One region of the Nocardiopsis sp. EMB25 genome, then DNA from elsewhere that is predicted to be linked to it. Evidence: riboswitches for the same ligand, from Rfam matches in the RefSeq annotation. Region 1 holds a riboswitch; each other region holds the start of a gene.
The links. A riboswitch is a leader RNA that binds a small molecule or an ion and turns the genes downstream of it on or off. The one in region 1 is predicted to bind cobalamin.

Region 1 (4,410 bases):
GTGCCGTCTCCTACGGGCGCGCGCCGGGCCGCTGCCGGGCCCGTACCGCCGACGACCGCCCCCTCCCCCTGGACGTGCGGCGCGTGGAGGACCCCTACGCGGACCGCGACGACGTGTCGGTCGCCCTGCGCGCGGCCGAGTCCGCGGAGGACCCGCGGCGACGACCGCCGGGGGCAGAATAGGCTGCCTGGTGCCGGCACGGGCCGGGCGGTACGGATCAGGGGGAAGAGCCGTGGGAGCGAGTCTTTCGGATGTGGCGAACCGGGCCGGGGTCTCCACCGCGACGGTGTCGCGCGCTCTCCGCGGCCTGCCCAGCGTGGCGGAGCACACGCGCCTGCGCATCGTGCGCATCGCGCGCGAACTGGACTACACCATCACTCCGAGCGCGTCCCGGCTGGCGAGCGGGCGCACGCAGACGATCGGTGTCGTGGCGCCCTACGTCAACCGGTGGTTCTTCGGGCAGGTGGTCTTCGGCATCGAGGAGGTCCTCCGCGCGAGGGGCTTCGACCTGCTGCTGTACAACCTCCCCGACGCGGCCAGCCGCGACCGCTTCTTCGACGCGATACCGCTGCGGCGCCGGGTGGACGCGGTGGCCGTGCTGAGCATGCCGCTCTCGAGGGAGCAGTCGGCCGCACTGTCCGGGCTCGACGTGCCCCTGGGGTTGGTGGGCGCGGAGGCGGACGGCTTCGCGTGCGTGCGCATCGACGACGTGGCGGGAGCCACCAGTGCCATGCGCCATCTGATCATGCTGGGGCACCGCGACATCGCGCACATCAGCGGCGGGGGCCCGACGACGCACGACTTCACCACTCCGCGTGACCGAGCGCGCGCCTACCGCGACGTCCTGGGCGAGGCGGGTATCGCGTACCGGCCGGAGCTGGAGGCCGTCGGCGACTACACGGTGGCGGGCGGTGAACGCGCCATGAGCGCCCTTCTCAGCGGTGCCACACGTCCCACCGCCGTCTTCGCGCAGTCCGACGAGATGGCCTTCGGCGCGCTGCGAGCCATCCGCCGCAGTGGTCTGCGCGTCCCCGAGGACATCTCGGTGGTCGGCTTCGACAACCACGAACTCGCCGACGTCCTGGAGTTGACGACGGTCGAACAGCCCGTGACGGAGCAGGGGAACCTCATCGCCCGGATACTGCTCGACCTCCTGGAGTCCGGCGGAGAACCGCCGCCGACCATGATGCTGCCCACCCGTCTGGTGGTGCGCGGCAGCACCCGCCCCGTACAGCAGGGCCCCTGATCCCCGCGGCGGGCGCGGGCGACGTCCACCCCGGCGCGGAGCCGACCCGTCCGGGTGACGGGTCGGCTCCCCTGGGCCCCATCAGGGCGAAGGGCCCTGGGCCAGGTCCGGAGGTGACGAGATACCCTCGTCGGGCCAGTGAATCTCCACCTCGTGGGACAGGGAATCCGGTGAGAGTCCGGAACTGACGCGCAGCGGTGAGGGTGACGGTCGGGCACGTTCCGGGAAGACGTTTCCCGGGACAGCCACTGGAGCACCGCTCCGGGAAGGCGTTCCGCACCGGTCGACCCCGAGTCCGAAGACCTGCTGGCACTGGCGGTGAAGGGCCGCCAGGTCATCCGCGGACCCCGCGTATGGGTCCCTGACCCGAAGGACACACGCATCCCCGATGGACTCCCCGTCCCCCTCCCTCCGTACCCGGCGCGACCGCTGCCCCGGTGCGCTGCGCCCCTGGCCCGCCGACGACGGGCTGCTTGTTCGCCTCCGGCTCGTCGGCGGCCGGTTCCCCGCCCGCTCGCTGCTCGCCTTGGCCGCCGTGGCCGCCGAGTACGGTGACGGCCGGATCCACGTCACCGGCCGGGCCAACGTACAGCTGCGCGCCCTGCCCGGGCATGACGGAGAGCTGGCCCCCGAGGTGCTCCGGGCCCTGGAGGGGACCGGCCTGCTGCCCTCGCGCACCCATGAGCTGGTCCGCAACATCATGGTCTCCCCGCGCACGGCCCCCTCGGGGGCGTGGGAGGATGGGCGGACCGCGCCGAAGGCGTCCGTCGAGGGTGGAAGCTCCGCACCGTGCGAAGCGCCCCCAAAGCGATGGCGGGCGACGGGCGGGCGGGCCGACCTGCGCCCCCTCGCCGCCGCGTTGGACGGGCTGCTGTGCGCCGACCCGCGCCGCGCCGACCTTCCCGGGCGCTTCCTGTTCGTCCTGGACGACGGCCGCGGCGACCTGCTGGAGCGCTCCTGCGACCTGGGGCTGGTCGCCCTCGACGGGCACACCGCGCAACTGAGGGTCGGCGAGGGCTGGGGCCCGCTGACGCCGCTCGACGAGGCCGCCGCCGCACTCGTCCGGCTGGCCGACGCCTTCCTCGCGCGGCGCGGCGACGGACCCACCGCGGCCTGGCACGTCGCCGAACTCCCCTCCCCGCTGACCGAACCGGTACCACCGGACCCGCGACTGCCGGCCCCCGCACCGCCGCTGCCGTACGGCCCGCTGCCCGGGGGCGGACGGCACGCCCCCGTGACGGAGGAGGGTCTGGACCGCTCCGCGGCCGAGGCGCTCGCCGCCGAGGCACACGCCGCGGGATCCGACGAGCTCGTCGTCACGCCGTGGCGCGGCGTCATCGTCCCGGGAGGCGAACAGTGACCGCACCGAGCAGACCGAACCGACACTACGAGTACATCGACGACGGACCGGCGATCTACGCCGACTCCTTCGCCATCATCCGGCGTGAGTCGCGGCTCGACCACCTGCCCGCCAACGCCGAACGGCTCGCCGTGCGGATGATCCACGGCACCGGACAGGTCGACCTCGCCGACGACCTGGTGGTCCACCCCGACCTGGTCCCGGCGGCGCGCTGCGCCCTCCGGTCCGGCGCCCCGATCCTGTGCGACGCGACCATGGTGGCCACCGGCGTGACCGCGAGCCGCCTGCCGAGCGACAACGAGGTGCTCTGCCTCCTCGGCGACGAGCGGGTCCCCTCCCTCGCCCGGGAGTGGGGCACCACCCGGACCGCGGCGGCGGTGTCGCTGTGGGAGCCGCTGCTCGACGGCGCCGTGGTCGCCGTCGGCAACGCGCCCACCGCCCTGTTCCACCTGCTGGAGATGCTGGCCGACGGCGCCCCGCGCCCGGCCGCGATCGTCGGCTGCCCCGTCGGCTTCGTCGGCGCGGCCGAGTCCAAGCAGGCGCTGACCGAGTTCGCGGGCCGACACGGCCTCGACATCCCCTACGTGACCGCCCGCGGCCGCCGCGGGGGTTCCGCGATGACCTCGTCGGCCCTCAACGCACTCGCCAAGGAGGAGGAGTGACCGGTCGTTTCCACGGCGTCGGCGTCGGCCCCGGTGATCCCGAGCTGATCACCCTCAAGGCGGCCAGGCTCATCACCGGAGCCGACGTGGTCGCCTACCACGCCGGGGTCGGCAAGGAGTCCAACGCCCGCCGCATCGCCCGGGACCTGATCCCGGACACGGCGATCGAGGAGCAGCTCACCTACCCGGTGACCACCGGCGCGACCGACCATCCGGGCGGTTACGCGGGGGCTCTGGCCGACTTCTACGAGGCCTCCGCCGCACGGTTGGCCGCCCATCTGGACGCGGGCCGCGACGTCGTCCTGCTGTCGGAGGGCGACCCGCTGTTCTACGGGTCGTTCATGTACATGCACGACCGGCTGTCGGAACGGTACGAGACCGAGGTCGTGCCCGGGGTCCCGGCGTTCGCCGCCGCCGCGTCGGCCCCGCTGGCCCGGCAGACCGACGTGCTCACCGTCCTGCCGGGCACCCTGCCCGAACCGGAGCTGGCCCGCCGTCTGGCGGACACCGACGCGGCCGTGATCATGAAGCTGGGCCGGACCTTCCCCGCCGTCCGCCGCGCCCTGGCGGCGGCCGGGCGGCTGGAGCACGCGGTCTACGTCGAGCGCGCCTCGATGGACGGGGAGCGGCGGCTGCCGGTCGCGGAGGTCGACCCGGCGACGGTGCCCTACTTCTCCCTGGTCCTGGTCACCGGGGACAGTCGCAACGGCAGGCGGTCCCGAGGCGACGGACGGTCCCGAAGCGGCGACGCGGCGACGCGGGAGGAGGCCACACCCGCCGAACCCGCGGCCGAACTGCTGGTCGTCGGCCTGGGCCCAGGCCCCGACCACTGGCTGACCGCCGAGGCGTCCGCTGCGCTCGCCGAGGTGGACCACGTCGTGGGCTACGGCCCCTACGTCGACCGGGTCCCGCAGCGCCCCGGACTCACCCGGCACTCCTCCGGCAACACCGTCGAGCTCGACCGCGCCCGACTCGCCCTCGAGCTGGCCGGGCGGGGCGAACGCGTCGCCGTGGTCTCCGGAGGGGACGCCGGTGTCTTCGGCATGGCCACCGCCGTGTTCGAGGCGGCCGAGGACCCCGCCTTCCGCGACGTGCCCGTCCGGGTGCTGCCGGGGGTCAGCGCCGTCCAGGCGGTCGCGGCC
Region 2 (4,410 bases), 740 kb from region 1:
GGCTCCACCGGACTTCCTCACCCCTGCCGGACGGTTGGCGGCTGACGGGAGCAAGATAGGTGACCTGGACCACGCGCCCGGGGCGATGGCCACATGTGGTCACCCCCCTGGCGCGTCCGTCGGCGGGCGTGTCAGTCCTCGGCCGGCCCGTCCTCCTCCTCGTCACCGCCGGTCTCCTGGCCCTCGGACCCGTCCTCGGCGTCCTCCTCGGGCTGGCCGTCGTGGTAGGCCGCTCCCGGGGTCGTGGTCCCGAGCAGCTGGGAGACGGTCACCATCGTGTAGCCCCGGGCGTCGAGTTCGCGGATGATCTCGTGGGAGGCGTCGATGGTGGTGCCGTGGATGTCGTGCATGAGGATGATCGCGCCGTCCGACGCGCCGCCCAGCGCGCGGCCGGAGACGACCGAGGCGTTCCGGTCCTTCCAGTCGTTGGTGTCCACGCTCCACAGGATCTGGGCGAGCCCCATGTCCTCGGTCACGGAGGCGACGCCGTCGTCGGTGGCGCCGTAGGGCGGGCGCATCAGGTCCATGGTGTAGCCGGTCTCGCGGTACACCTGGGCCTGGACGGTCTCCAGTTCGGCCCGGGCCGCGCCCTGCCCCATCGCGGACAGGTCCGGGTGGCTCAGGGTGTGGTTGGCGATCTCGTGGCCCTCCGCGTAGGCGCGCCGCACCGTGCGGGGGTGCTCCAGGACCGGGACCCCGGTCACGAAGAAGGTGGCGCGGGCGTCGTACTCGGCGAGGGTGTCCAGCAGCTCAGGGGTGCGTCCGCCGGGCCCGTCGTCGTAGGTCAGGGCTACGCACCGGGTCTCGGGGTCGGAGCAGTCCACCGCGTCGTCGACGGGGGAGATCAGGCCCGGGCGCTCCTCGGTGGTCCCGTCCTTGTCCGCTTCGGGCGGGCCCGACAGGGAGAAGTCCTCCACACCCACGGTCGCGGCGTCACGGGCGCGCACGCCCAGGTCCGACAGGAGCGGCTCGGCCTCATCCCGGTCGACGACCACGTGCACGGGGCCCTCGCCGACGGGGGCGATCTGCCCGGTGTCGAACTCCACGACCAGGTCGCCGTCGGGGTTGAAACCGACCGAGTCGTAGAGCGCGGCGACGGGAAGGACGGCCGGACCGTCGACCGCGTCCGGGCTCTGTTCCCGGACCAGCGCGTTGAGCTGATCCAGTTCGTCCTGGCCCGCGATCAGTTCGTTGGAGCCGTGGGCCAGGCCGGTGTCGGCCTCGTACCAGTACGTGCTGTGGCACTCACGAGAACCCTCGGAATCGGTCTCGGTACTGGTCATGCGCACGCCGACCAGGTCGTCGTTGGCGGCGGTCAGACCCCACTCGGCGGTGTAGTCCGCCGCGCCGGGGTTGGCCGCCTCGAAGGCGGCCACGTCGGCGTCGAGGGTGCGGGCGAGGAAGTCGGTCAGCGGTTCGGCGTCGGGAAGGGAGGGATAGGTCACGTCCGCGGAGACGCCGCCGTCGTAGGACAGCGTCTCCTCGGCCACGTCGACCACGTCGGAGGGGTCGACCACCGTCAGCCGGTCGGGTTCTCCCGTGGCGGGAGGCAGGGGGCTCTCTTCCCCCGACCCGTGCGCGGTGTTCTCCGCGGGGTCGGGGCCGGGAAGTACTCCGGATTGGGTGACGAGCAACACCAGCCCCGCCAGCACCGCCATCGCAACCACGACCGTGACGAGGGGGCGTCGGGTCGCCATGGTCCGTGGGCTCTGTTTGTTCACCAGGGGTTCTCCACGTTCATCGTCAGACGAACGTTCGCGGGGCGGCGGGGGAGGGCCGTCCCACGTAACGCTTTATGTCAGGTGTGACGCGCGCCACGTGGCTGGGGTTCGCGATGGGGGTGGCGCGCGGGAATGGGGTTTCCACGCCGGGGGCGGGGGCGTGAGGGGGCCTCCCTATACTTGCAGGCGTGGAAGGTACGCGCTCCACTTCCAGGCCGGGTTTGACCGGTTCGGGGTGTGGTTCGCGTCGCGAGAGGGAACCCGGTGGGAATCCGGGACTGCCCCGCAGCGGTATGTGGGAACGACAGTCGCCAAAAGCACTGGTAATCCGGTCGTTTTGGTCGGAATCTGGGAAGCGGCGGCCAGTAGGTCGTCGGTGCGCGCACCGACGGTGCCCACGAGTCCGAAGACCTGCCTCCACCCGGCGGCGCACCCGTGTCGCCGGTGGTCCCGTGCCCCGAGGGAGGGCCGAGGGCGGTGACGGACGGGTACGCGCCCGCGGCGCGTACCTCGCGTGGCCTACCCTCCTCATGCCCTCGTGGCCGGAACCTGGCTTTCGACGAGGGAGAGAAGCTTCATGACCACGTCACCGGCCGCGAAGGCGGCCGTGCGCTCCACCGTGCACGGTTACCCGAGGATCGGCCCGCGCCGCGAACTCAAGCGCGCCAGCGAGTCCTACTGGAAGGGCCGCACGAGCGCCCGGGAACTGGACGCCGTCGCCGCCGACCTGCGCGAGGGCGTCTACGTCCAGCTGCGCGAGGCGGGCGTCGACGACCTGCCGTCCAACACGTTCTCCTACTACGACCACGTGCTCGACACGGCGGTCCTCTTCGACCTGGTGCCCTCCCGGTTCGCCTCCCCGTCCACCGCGGAGGACCGCGACGAGGAGCTGCGCCGCTACTTCGCTCTGGCCCGGGGCGAACAGGGGGCGCCGCCGCTGGAGATGACCAAGTGGTTCGACACCAACTACCACTACCTCGTCCCCGAGCTCTCCCCGAGCACCCGTCCCCGCCTCGTCGGTGACAAGCCGGTCGCCGAGTTCCGTGAGGCCGCGGCGGCGGGCCACCACACCCGCCCGGTCCTGGTCGGCCCGCTGACCTTCCTCCTGCTGGCCAAGGCCGCCGACGACGCCCCCGAGGGGTGGGCGCCGATCGAGCTGCTCGACCAGCTCCTGGACGCCTATGGTCGCCTCCTGGCCGACCTCAGGGCGGCCGGGGCCACCGAGGTGCAGCTGGACGAGCCGATCCTGGCCACCGACGAGGGCCGCGCCGCCGTCGACCACCTGGAGCGCGTCTACCAGCGTCTGGGCGGTCTCACCGATCGTCCCTCCCTGCTGGTCTCGACCTACTTCGGGTCCATCGGCGCCGCCGCGCTGCGCGTGCTCAAGGACTCCCCGGTCGAGGCGGTCGGCCTGGACCTGGTGACCGACGCCGAAGGCATCGACGACCTGGTGAAGGTCTCCGGCCTGGGCTCAACACGCCTGGTCGCCGGTGTCGTCGAGGGCCGCAACGTGTGGCGGACCGACATCCCCTCCGCCGTGGCCACGCTCGGTACCCTGCTCGCCCTCACCGACGAGCTGACGGTGAGCACCTCCTGCTCGCTGCTGCACGTGCCGATCGACCTGGACGCCGAGACCTCCCTCGACCCCGAGCTGCGCGCGGCCCTGGCCTTCGCCAAGCAGAAGGCCGAGGAGGTCGCGCTGCTGGGCCGTGTCCTGTCCGAGGGGACCGAGGCCGAGTACGCGGCCGAGGGGGCGAACGGCGCCGACCCGGCCTTCACCGACGCCCGGGTGCGCGCCCGCCTCGACGCGCTCGGCCCGGAGGCCTCCGAGCGTCCGCAGGACCGGGGCGTCCCCACGGACACGCCGCTGACCACGACCACGATCGGGTCCTTCCCGCAGACCGCCGAACTGCGGCGGGCGCGCGCCGCCCACCGCAAGGGTGAACTGGGACGGGAGGAGTACCACCGGATCCTCCGCGAGGAGATCGACCGGGTGATCGCGCTCCAGGAGGAGATCGGTCTGGACGTGCTCGTCCACGGCGAGCCCGAGCGCAACGACATGGTGCAGTACTTCGCTGAGCAGCTGCGGGGCTACGCCACCACTGAGAACGGGTGGGTGCAGTCCTACGGTTCGCGCTGCGTGCGTCCCCCGATCCTGTACGGGGACGTTTCGCGCCCCGAGCCGATGACGGTCGAGTGGATCACCTACGCCCAGTCGCGTACCCGGAAGCCGGTCAAGGGCATGCTGACCGGCCCGGTGACCATGCTCGCCTGGTCGTTCGTGCGTACCGATCAGCCGTTGGGTGACACCGCTCGCCAGGTCGCGCTCGCCCTGCGGGACGAGATCGCCGACCTGGAGCGCGCCGGGATCCGCCACATCCAGGTGGACGAGGCGGCGCTGCGGGAGCTGCTGCCGCTGCGTGAGGAGCTGCGTGAGTCCTATCTGGACTGGGCTGTGGGCTCGTTCCGACTGGCCACCTCCGGGGTCGCGCCGACCACGACCATCCACACGCACATGTGCTACTCCGAGTTCGGGCTGATCGTCGGTGGGATCGAGGCGCTCGACGCCGACGTCACCAGTGTCGAGGCTGCGCGTTCGCGGATGAAGTTGGTGGAGGACCTCGGCCGCCGCGGCTACAAGCGGGGGATCGGCCCGGGCGTGTACGACATTCACTCGCCGCGGGTGCCC
Region 3 (4,410 bases), 3.9 Mb from region 1:
GGCGCGGGGGCCGGGGCCGGGGTCGCGGACACGGCGTTGAGGCGCCCGTCCGTTCCCTTCAGCGTGCTCTTCTCCACGTGGGTGGCGCTCTGCGAACGCAGGTAGTACGTGGTCTTCAGACCCGAGCGCCACGCCCGACGGTACAGGGCGTCGAGCTTGCGACCGCTGGGAGCGGCCATGTACAGGTTCAGCGACTGAGCCTGGTCGATCCACTTCTGGCGGCGCGACCCGGCGTCGACCAGCCAGTTCGGGTCGACCTCGAAGGCCGTGGCGTACAGGGCCTTGAGGTCGGCGGGAACACGGTCGATGGCGCCCAGGCTGCCGTCGTGCATCTTCAGCTGCGAGACCATGTCGTCGTCCCACAGGCCGCGCTCCTTGAGGTCGCGGACCAGGTACGGGTTGACGACGGTGAAGTCGCCGGACATGTTCGACTTGACGAACAGGTTCCGGTAGACCGGCTCGATCGACTGGCCCACACCGGTGATGTTGGCGATGGTCGCGGTCGGGGCGATCGCCATCACGTTGGAGTTGCGCATCCCGGTGGCGCGCACCCGCTCACGCAGCGAGTCCCAGTCCAGGGTCTCGCCCCGGTCGACGTCCAGGTCACCGCCCCGCGCCTCGGCGAGCGCGCGCAGCGAGTCGATCGGCAGGACGCCCTTGCTCCACAGCGACCCGTCGAAGGTCTCGTAGGAACCGCGCTCGGCCGCGAGCTCCATGGACGCCTCGATGGCGTAGTAGCTGATCAGCTCCATGCTCTCGTCGGCGAAGTCGACGGCGCCCTCGGAGGCGAACGGGGTGCGCAGCTTGAACAGCGCGTCCTGGAAGCCCATGAGGCCCAGACCCACCGGACGGTGGCGCATGTTCGCGCGGCGCGCCTCGGGGATCGTGTAGAAGTTCACGTCGATGACGTTGTCGAGCATCCGCACGGCGGTGCGCACGGTGCGGCGCAGGCGCTCGGCGTCCAGGCCGTTGGGGCCGGTGTGCTGGGCCAGGTTGACCGAGCCCAGGTTGCAGACGGCGACCTCGTCGGCGCTGGTGTTCAGCGTGATCTCGGTGCACAGGTTGGACGAGTGCACGACACCCGAGTGCTGCTGCGGGGAGCGCAGGTTGCACGGGTCCTTGAACGTGATCCACGGGTGGCCGGTCTCGAACAGCATGGTGAGCATGCGGCGCCACAGGTCGACGGCCTGGACCTTCTTGAAGACCTTGATCCGCCCCGCCTCGGCCTCGGCCTCGTAGTGGGCGTATGCCTCGGCGAACTCGGTCCCGTACTTGTCGTGCAGGTCGGTGACCTCGTCCGGCGAGAACAGCGTCCAGGAGCCGCCCTCCTCCACACGCTTCATGAACAGGTCCGGAACCCAGTTCGCGGTGTTCATGTCGTGGGTGCGGCGACGCTCGTCACCGGTGTTCTTGCGGAGGTCGAGGAACTCCTCGATGTCGATGTGCCAGGTCTCCAGGTAGGCGCAGACCGCGCCCTTGCGCTTGCCGCCCTGGTTGACCGCGACGGCGGTGTCGTTGGCGATCTTCAGGAACGGGACGACGCCCTGGCTCTTGCCGTTGGTGCCGCGGATGTGCGAGCCGAGGCCGCGCACCGGCGTCCAGTCGTTGCCGAGGCCGCCCGAGTACTTGGACAGCATCGCGTTGTTGCTGATGCCGTGGAAGATCGAGTGGAGGTCGTCGCCGACGGTGGTGAGGAAGCAGGACGACAGCTGCGCGCGCACCGTCCCCGAGTTGAACAGGGTCGGCGTGGAGGCCATGAAGTCGAACGAGGACAGCAGCTCGTAGAACTCGATGGCGCGGGCGTCGCGGTCGTCCTCGTTCAGGGCCAGACCCATGGCGACGCGCATGAAGAACGCCTGCGGCAGCTCGTAGCGGACCTCGTCGCTGTGCAGGAAGTAGCGGTCGTAGAGGGTCTGGATGCCGAGGAAGGTGAAGTTCTCGTCCCGCTCGGGGCGCAGGGCGGCCCCCAGGCGCTCCAGGTCGAACGTGGCCAGGGCCGGGTCGAGCTGGCCGAGGTCGATGCCGCGGCCGACGTAGGCGGCCAGGTAGGCGGCGTAGCGGTCGGCCATCTCGGACTGGCTGGCGGCCTGCGGGGCGCCCGCGATGAAGGTGAGGGCCTCGCGGCGGAGCTTGTCCAGCAGCAGGCGGGCGGCCACGTAGGAGTAGTCGGGATCGACCTCCACGAAGCTGCGGGCTGCCATGACCAGGGCGAGCTCCACCTCGGCGTCCGAGATGCCGGGGTAGAACCCGCGGCGCGCCTCGGTGAGGACCTTGTCCGCCGAAACACCGGTGAGCCGCGCGCAGGCCTCGGTTACGACGTGCTCGATCCGGTCGACGGCGGCGGGGGGCGCGCCGTCGTGGGTCGGCTCGGGCCGAACGGATGCGGGCACGGCCTCGACGTCAAGGGTCATACAGCGGCTCCAACCTCGGTAGAAGAGTCCCGGCGGGGAGGGACACGAGAAACACGGCCACGGCACACCGGTGGTCCGACACGCTGAGTGCGCGTGGTCACGTGACCGGTGGGTCGCGGTGGCCCGCTCTCGAAGCCCCGTCGTCGGCGCACGGTCGGTGCGCGCTGGCGGCAGGTCCTCGGGCTCACGGGCGCCCTCCTGACCGTCGCTCCCCGGGGGTCACTCGGGGGAGTCTCGTGTGCGACGCAGATCGATCCCGCTCACCGCTGCGGGGCAGCCCCGGATTCACACCGGGTTCCCTCTTGCCTCACCCCTGGGGGGTGAACCACCAGCGGGAGAGATACTACATCTAGGGGATGGGGCGTTGGAACACCGCAAGATGATGGCGTGTCATCGATTTTCTGGCCGCGGCGACCATGGCTGAGGGCACGCCCGAGACGTGGTATGGGGCGCGTCGATCCATCTGCTTCGTGGGGGTTTCGCTCACCGATCCGGGGGTGTTCGCGACCGCGACCGGACACAGCCTAGGGGCCCGCGAGGGGTGTGACGCACCAGGCGCGTCAGAAAGCTCACGACCGCGTCGCGGGTCACGTCGGGGGCGCGCTCCGGACCCGGCCGACGACCGGCGCCCGGACCGGGCCCGCCGGGGGTCAGTCGCCGTCCAGCAGGCCGTCCAGGTCGTCCTCCCCCAGTCCCAGGTCGGTGCGGATGCGGAAGCGAATCCTCAGGAGCTCGTCCAGCAGGTCCCGCACGTACGGGGAGGCGGTGGCGTCCAGATGCGCGCGGATCCCGGCGGTCGCCCAGCGCTCAGCGCCCCCGAGGTCGTCGTGGGCGTAGAGCACCTCCGCGATGTGCACGTGGGTGGGCAGCCCCAGCAACGACTCGTTCTCCAGGCGTTTGAGCTGCGCATAGGCCCGGTCTGCCTCGTCCAGTTGCAGCAGGGCGCCCGCGCTCAGGGCACGCGCGTCGATCACCGTCGGGCCGCCGTCGTCGATCGCCCGTTGGTAGGCCGCGCACGCGTGCTCGTACTCCTGGGCGATCTCCCACTGCTCCCCCGCGCGGACGAACAGTTCGGCGCGGGTGATCTCGCTCCCGGCGTCCACACGGTTGGCCAGGTCCTGCAACTGGGCGGCGACGGGGCCGTGCTCACCCGACCGGACGGCGTGGAACTCCATACGGTCGAGATCTGCCGTCGTCACGTGGGTCAACCGCATCGCCCCCATCCCCTACTCGCACTCCCACGCGCCGATCAGGGCCTGGCGCGCTCCAGTGCCTGCCAGAACCCCTGGCGCAGTCCGTCCCGGACCTCGTCCCTCAACAGGTGGTCGATCGGCAGCGAAGAGCCCTGGAGCAGACGCGCCTCCAGGTCGGAGGGCATCCGGGGTCTCCGGGCGAGAACCGCCTCGACCCACAGGGCGGGCGCCTCGCGCGCGATCGACTCCGCGAAGTCGTTCCCTTCTTTGCGTGCGACATGCACCGCATCGTCAACGGTATGCGCGGCGGCGCGTGTCTGCTGGGGATATCCAGGACTGGAACCGGGTTCCTGGTGTCCCCGAGGATCGAAGCGTTCGTCGTGTTCGGGACCAGTACGTGGCGGACCCCCGTATCCGGGAGCCGCCCCGCCGCGGCGGGCGGCGTCAGTTTCCGTACTGGTCCCATAGGTAGGGTTTGCGTCGTTCGCACCCCCGAAACCCGCATTGTCCCCCGGACCGAAGCGTGGGTCCGCCTGGGGCGGCGGCCCGCTTCTCTGCGGCGGCGGGTGGCCCTGGGGGTTGTCGGAGGCGAAGGAGCGCTGCGGCCCGGTTCCCCCCGCGAAGGACTGCTGGGGCCCCGTCCCACCGGCGAACGGCTGCTGCGCGTCGGCCGCGCCCGCGAAGGACTGCTGGCTCCCCGTCCCGCCCGCGAAGGACTGCTGTGGCCCCGTGCCGGCCGTGAACGCGGGCTGGGGGCCCGCCGCGGCATGGGTGTTGGCACCGGGCTGCGGGGAGGCTGGTCTGCC
Region 4 (4,410 bases), 4.3 Mb from region 1:
CGTGTCGGGCTCGGGCCCGAACGCGAACTGCCAGACGCGGGTGAACGAGGCGTCGGTGTCCTCGGGGAAGGCGATGGGCGCGGTGCCCGGTTCGTGCCACGACGCCCCGTTGTCGTCGCTGTACCAGACACTCGGGCCGAAGTGTGAGCTCTCGGCTCCGGCGAGGATGCGGCCGGAGCGCGGGTCGACGCCGACGGCGTACACCGCGCTCATGCTCGCGTAGTCGGCCGCGTCCAGCCGGTGGGGGCCGGTCACCTCCCATGCGCGCCGATCCTCGCTCTTGGCGGTGAAGAGCCCCTTGCGCGTACCGATGACCAGGAGATACGTCATAACCAACTCCAGGGTGTGATGCAGGTCTCCCACTGTGGCACAGGGGGCCGTCATTCTGGGGGAGGTCGCGTGAACTGTGCGGTGCGCCTATAGTTAGGAAACTTAACTATTTTGTTGGGTGGAGAATTTTGGTCGGCTGACAAAATGGTCGGCCCATCGGTGGCATAACCTGCGTGAGTGGGGAACCACATTCCACGTCGGCTCCGGCCGGTCTCCGGAAGGCGGTTGTCACCCGGCGTCGGTTCTGCAATAAAATTCCGGGCCAACCGGAACATGTGCGTAGGGTCCCCGGCTGAGCCCGACGCCCGTGTCCGCAACCAGATCGGCCAAACGACTTCCCGCTACCCAGGTGCTCACGGAGCGTTTTGGGACCAGAGTACTTATGGTCTCGAGTCTCACGGAGAACCGGGTTCCCACTCGATAGGGTTGCCTCATGCACCACCCCCCGGACACGCTCCACGCCCGTAAACGGCGTAAGGCCCGCGCGTTGATCGTGTCGGCCGCCTTCCAGCTCTTCGACGAGCACGGATTCGACAACGTCACCGTCGCGGCGATCGCCGAACGCGCCGAGGTGGGGCGTACCACCTTCTTCCGGTACTTCGGGGACAAGCAGCAGGTGCTGTTCGCGGACGACGCGGATGAGATCGAGCGCGTGTGTGCCCACGTGCGCGAGAAGGCGTCCGCCTCGGTGGGGGACGACCTCGGTGCCGCGGTCGGACTCCTCCGCGAGGCGGGCGTCCGTCCGCACACCTCCCTGTCGCCCGATCACGCGGCGGTGCTGATGCGGCTGCTGCGTGAGAGCGACGACCTCAAGTCCCGCCACCTCCTGGTGCAGCAGTGCCGGGCCGACAAACTGGCGAACGCGCTCATGGAGGTCGGTGCGACGGAGGCCGTGGCCGTCCTGGCCGCTCACGTCGCCATGGCCTGCGAGCTCACCGCGATGCGCCTGGCGGAGGGGCCGGAGGCCGTTCCCGCCCATCTGGACGAGGCCCACGAGCTCCTCGCGGGGCTGGACCGGTAGCGCCCCCGGTCAGGCGCGCCGACGCGCGTCCGTCCGTCTCCCCGTCCCGGGCCGCCGACTCCGGTTCCACCCAGAACACCCCCTCGACCCGTGTGGCCCGGGTCACACTCCCTGGGCCCTGGATTTACTTGGACGTCCAACTATATGGTGGGCGTCACAGAGCCGCGGTGCAGGGAAGCCGGTGGGAATCCGGCACGGTCCCGCCACTGTGTCCGGGAAGCGCTCGCCCAGACGATGCCACTGGCGTCAGCCGGGAAGGCGGGGAGAGCGCGCTGATCCGGGAGTCAGGATACCGGCCGCGGCTGTCGACAACCGTGTGATCCACGAGGATGGAGCGAGCACGCATGGCACCGGTACGCGCCCACGCGACCCGGCCCGGGCACGGAACGCCGCCCGGGCACGCGATCGGGCACGACCGCTGAACCCGGCGACCCGACACCACGGGCCGCCCGGCCGGCCGCGCACCATCGCGGCCCCGTTCCCCCATGCCCCCGTGCCCCGCTCCGCCTCCAGACGAGAGCTGGTGCGCCATGGTCAGTGAGACCCACGAACCCAACGAGCCCCGCGAACTCACGCACTTCGTGCATGGAAAGCACGTCCCCGGGCGGTCGGGCGCCTTCGGCGACGTCCACGACCCCAACAACGGCACCGTGCAGGCCCGCGTCCCCCTCGCCGACCGGGCCGAGACCGAGGCCGTCATCGCCGACGCCGAGGCCGCCCAGGCCGAGTGGGCCGCCTGGAACCCCCAGCGCCGCGCCCGCGTCCTCCTCCGCTTCCTCCAACTCGTCGACGACGAGCGCGACACCCTCGCCCGCCTCCTGTCCGCCGAACACGGCAAGACCGTCCCCGACGCGCACGGCGACATCCAGCGCGGCCTGGAGGTGGTCGAGTTCGCCGCCGGGATCCCGCACCTGCTCAAGGGCGAGTTCACCGACAACGCCGGGACCGGGATCGACGTCCACTCCCTCCGCCAGCCACTGGGCGTCGTCGCGGGCATCACCCCGTTCAACTTCCCCGCGATGATCCCGCTCTGGAAGGCCGCCCCCTCCCTCGCCTGCGGCAACGCGTTCATCCTCAAGCCCTCCGAGCGCGACCCCTCCGTCCCGCTCCGCCTCGCCGAGCTCTTCCTCGAGGCGGGGCTGCCCCCGGGCGTGCTCAACGTCGTCAACGGCGGCAAGGAGACCGTCGACACCCTGCTCACCGACCCCCGCGTGGCCGCCGTCGGGTTCGTCGGCTCCACCCCCATCGCCGAGTACGTCTACACGACCGCGACCGCGCACGGTAAGCGGGCCCAGTGCTTCGGCGGGGCCAAGAACCACATGATCGTCATGCCCGACGCCGACCTCGACCAGGCCGTGGACGCCCTGCTCGGCGCCGGTTACGGGTCCGCGGGCGAACGCTGCATGGCCGTGTCCGTGGCCGTCCCGGTCGGGCGGGAGACCGCCGACGCCCTGGTCGCCCGCCTCACCGAGCGCATCGGCGCCCTCCGCGTCGGGCCCTCCCACGACCCCGACGCCGACTTCGGCCCGCTCGTCACGCGCGAGGCCCTGGAGCGGGTCGAGCGCTACGTGGACCTGGGCGTCGAGGAGGGCGCGGAACTGGTCATGGACGGGCGCGGGCACACCGTCCCCGGATACGAGGACGGGTTCTTCACCGGCCCCAGCCTCTTCGACCGGGTCACCACCGACATGCGGATCTACCGCGAGGAGATCTTCGGCCCCGTGCTCTCCGTCGTGCGCGCGGACACCTACGAGGAGGCCCTCCGCCTGCCCAGCGAGCACGAGTACGGCAACGGCGTCGCGATCTTCACCCGCGACGGCGACACCGCCCGCGACTTCTCCCAGCGCGTCAACACCGGCATGGTCGGCGTCAACGTGCCGATCCCGGTCCCCGTCGCCTACCACACCTTCGGCGGCTGGAAGCGGTCCGGGTTCGGCGACCTCAACCAGCACGGCCCCGACTCGATCCGGTTCCACACGCGCACCAAGACCGTCACCTCCCGGTGGCCGTCCGGGGCCAAGGAGGGCGCCAGCTTCACGATCCCGGTCATGCGCTAGGCGGCCCCCGTTGAACACACTCACCGAGGACCAGCTCATCCTGGCCGAGACCGCCCGCGACTTCGCCCGCGAGCACCTCGCGCCGCACGCCGTCGAGTGGGACCAGGCCAAGCACTTCCCCGTGGACGTGCTCCGCAAGGCCGCCGAACTCGGACTGGGCGGCGTGTACGTCGGCGAGGGGTCCGGGGGCTCCGGCCTGACCCGCCTCGACGGCGCCATCGTCTTCGAGGCCCTGGCCACCGGCTGCCCGTCCATCGCCGGGTACCTGTCCATCCACAACATGGTCGCCTGGATGGTCGACCGCTACGGCTCCGACGAACAGCGGGCCCGCTGGCTGCCCGACCTCTGCTCCGCCCAGACCCTGGGCAGCTACTGCCTCACCGAACCCGGCGCGGGCTCCGACGCCGCCGCGCTCGGCACGCGCGCCGAGCGCGACGGCGACCACTACGTCATCACCGGCACCAAGCAGTTCATCTCCGGCGCGGGCGCGTCTGAGGTGTACCTGGTCATGGCCCGGACCGGGGACACCGGATCCTCCGGCGTGTCCGCGTTCGTCGTCCACCGCGACGACCCGGGGCTGTCCTTCGGCGCCAACGAGACCAAGATGGGCTGGAACGCCCAACCCACGCGCCAGGTGATCCTGGACGCCGTCCGGGTCCCGGCCGACCGCCGTCTGGGGGAGGAGGGCGACGGCTTCCGGATCGCGATGCACGGCCTCAACGGCGGCCGGCTCGGGATCGCCGCCTGCTCGCTCGGCGGGGGCCGTGCCGCCCTGGAGGCCAGTACCGCCTACCTGGGCGACCGGGAGGCGTTCGGATCACCGCTGATCAACGCCCAGGCGCTGCGGTTCCGGCTCGCCGGGATGGCCACGGAGCTGGAGGCCGCACGGTCCCTGCTGTGGCGGGCCGCCGCGGCTCTGGACGCGGGCGACCCCGAGGCGCAGCAGCTGTGCGCCATGGCCAAGCGGTTCGCCACCGAAGCCGGGTACACCGTCGCCGACGA

Region 2: it holds a riboswitch for cobalamin, as region 1 does, so the genes downstream of both, metE (5-methyltetrahydropteroyltriglutamate--homocysteine S-methyltransferase) here and KIK06_RS06190 (nitrite reductase) in region 1, are expected to answer to the same signal.
Region 3: it holds a riboswitch for cobalamin, as region 1 does, so the genes downstream of both, KIK06_RS23730 (ribonucleoside-diphosphate reductase subunit alpha) here and KIK06_RS06190 (nitrite reductase) in region 1, are expected to answer to the same signal.
Region 4: it holds a riboswitch for cobalamin, as region 1 does, so the genes downstream of both, KIK06_RS25450 (CoA-acylating methylmalonate-semialdehyde dehydrogenase) here and KIK06_RS06190 (nitrite reductase) in region 1, are expected to answer to the same signal.

Annotation. Positions count from the first base shown of each region.
Region 1 is NZ_JAMTDN010000001.1:1,422,269-1,426,678, reverse strand. Features, by position in the region: gene KIK06_RS06200 (hypothetical protein) at 1-182, shown strand, start outside; gene KIK06_RS06195 (LacI family DNA-binding transcriptional regulator) at 233-1,246, shown strand; cobalamin riboswitch at 1,366-1,571, shown strand; gene KIK06_RS06190 (nitrite reductase) at 1,635-2,606, shown strand; gene KIK06_RS06185 (precorrin-8X methylmutase) at 2,603-3,268, shown strand; gene KIK06_RS06180 (precorrin-2 C(20)-methyltransferase) at 3,265-4,410, shown strand, end outside.
Region 2 is NZ_JAMTDN010000001.1:678,606-683,015, forward strand. Features, by position in the region: gene KIK06_RS02815 (polysaccharide deacetylase family protein) at 1-8, opposite strand, end outside; gene KIK06_RS02820 (polysaccharide deacetylase family protein) at 132-1,697, opposite strand; cobalamin riboswitch at 1,943-2,154, shown strand; gene metE (5-methyltetrahydropteroyltriglutamate--homocysteine S-methyltransferase) at 2,299-4,410, shown strand, end outside.
Region 3 is NZ_JAMTDN010000001.1:5,352,957-5,357,366, reverse strand. Features, by position in the region: gene KIK06_RS23730 (ribonucleoside-diphosphate reductase subunit alpha) at 1-2,411, opposite strand, end outside; cobalamin riboswitch at 2,564-2,756, opposite strand; gene KIK06_RS23725 (hypothetical protein) at 3,062-3,634, opposite strand; gene KIK06_RS23720 (NYN domain-containing protein) at 3,661-4,410, opposite strand, start outside.
Region 4 is NZ_JAMTDN010000001.1:5,713,597-5,718,006, forward strand. Features, by position in the region: gene KIK06_RS25440 (WD40/YVTN/BNR-like repeat-containing protein) at 1-330, opposite strand, end outside; gene KIK06_RS25445 (TetR/AcrR family transcriptional regulator) at 764-1,351, shown strand; cobalamin riboswitch at 1,480-1,666, shown strand; gene KIK06_RS25450 (CoA-acylating methylmalonate-semialdehyde dehydrogenase) at 1,882-3,408, shown strand; gene KIK06_RS25455 (acyl-CoA dehydrogenase family protein) at 3,419-4,410, shown strand, end outside.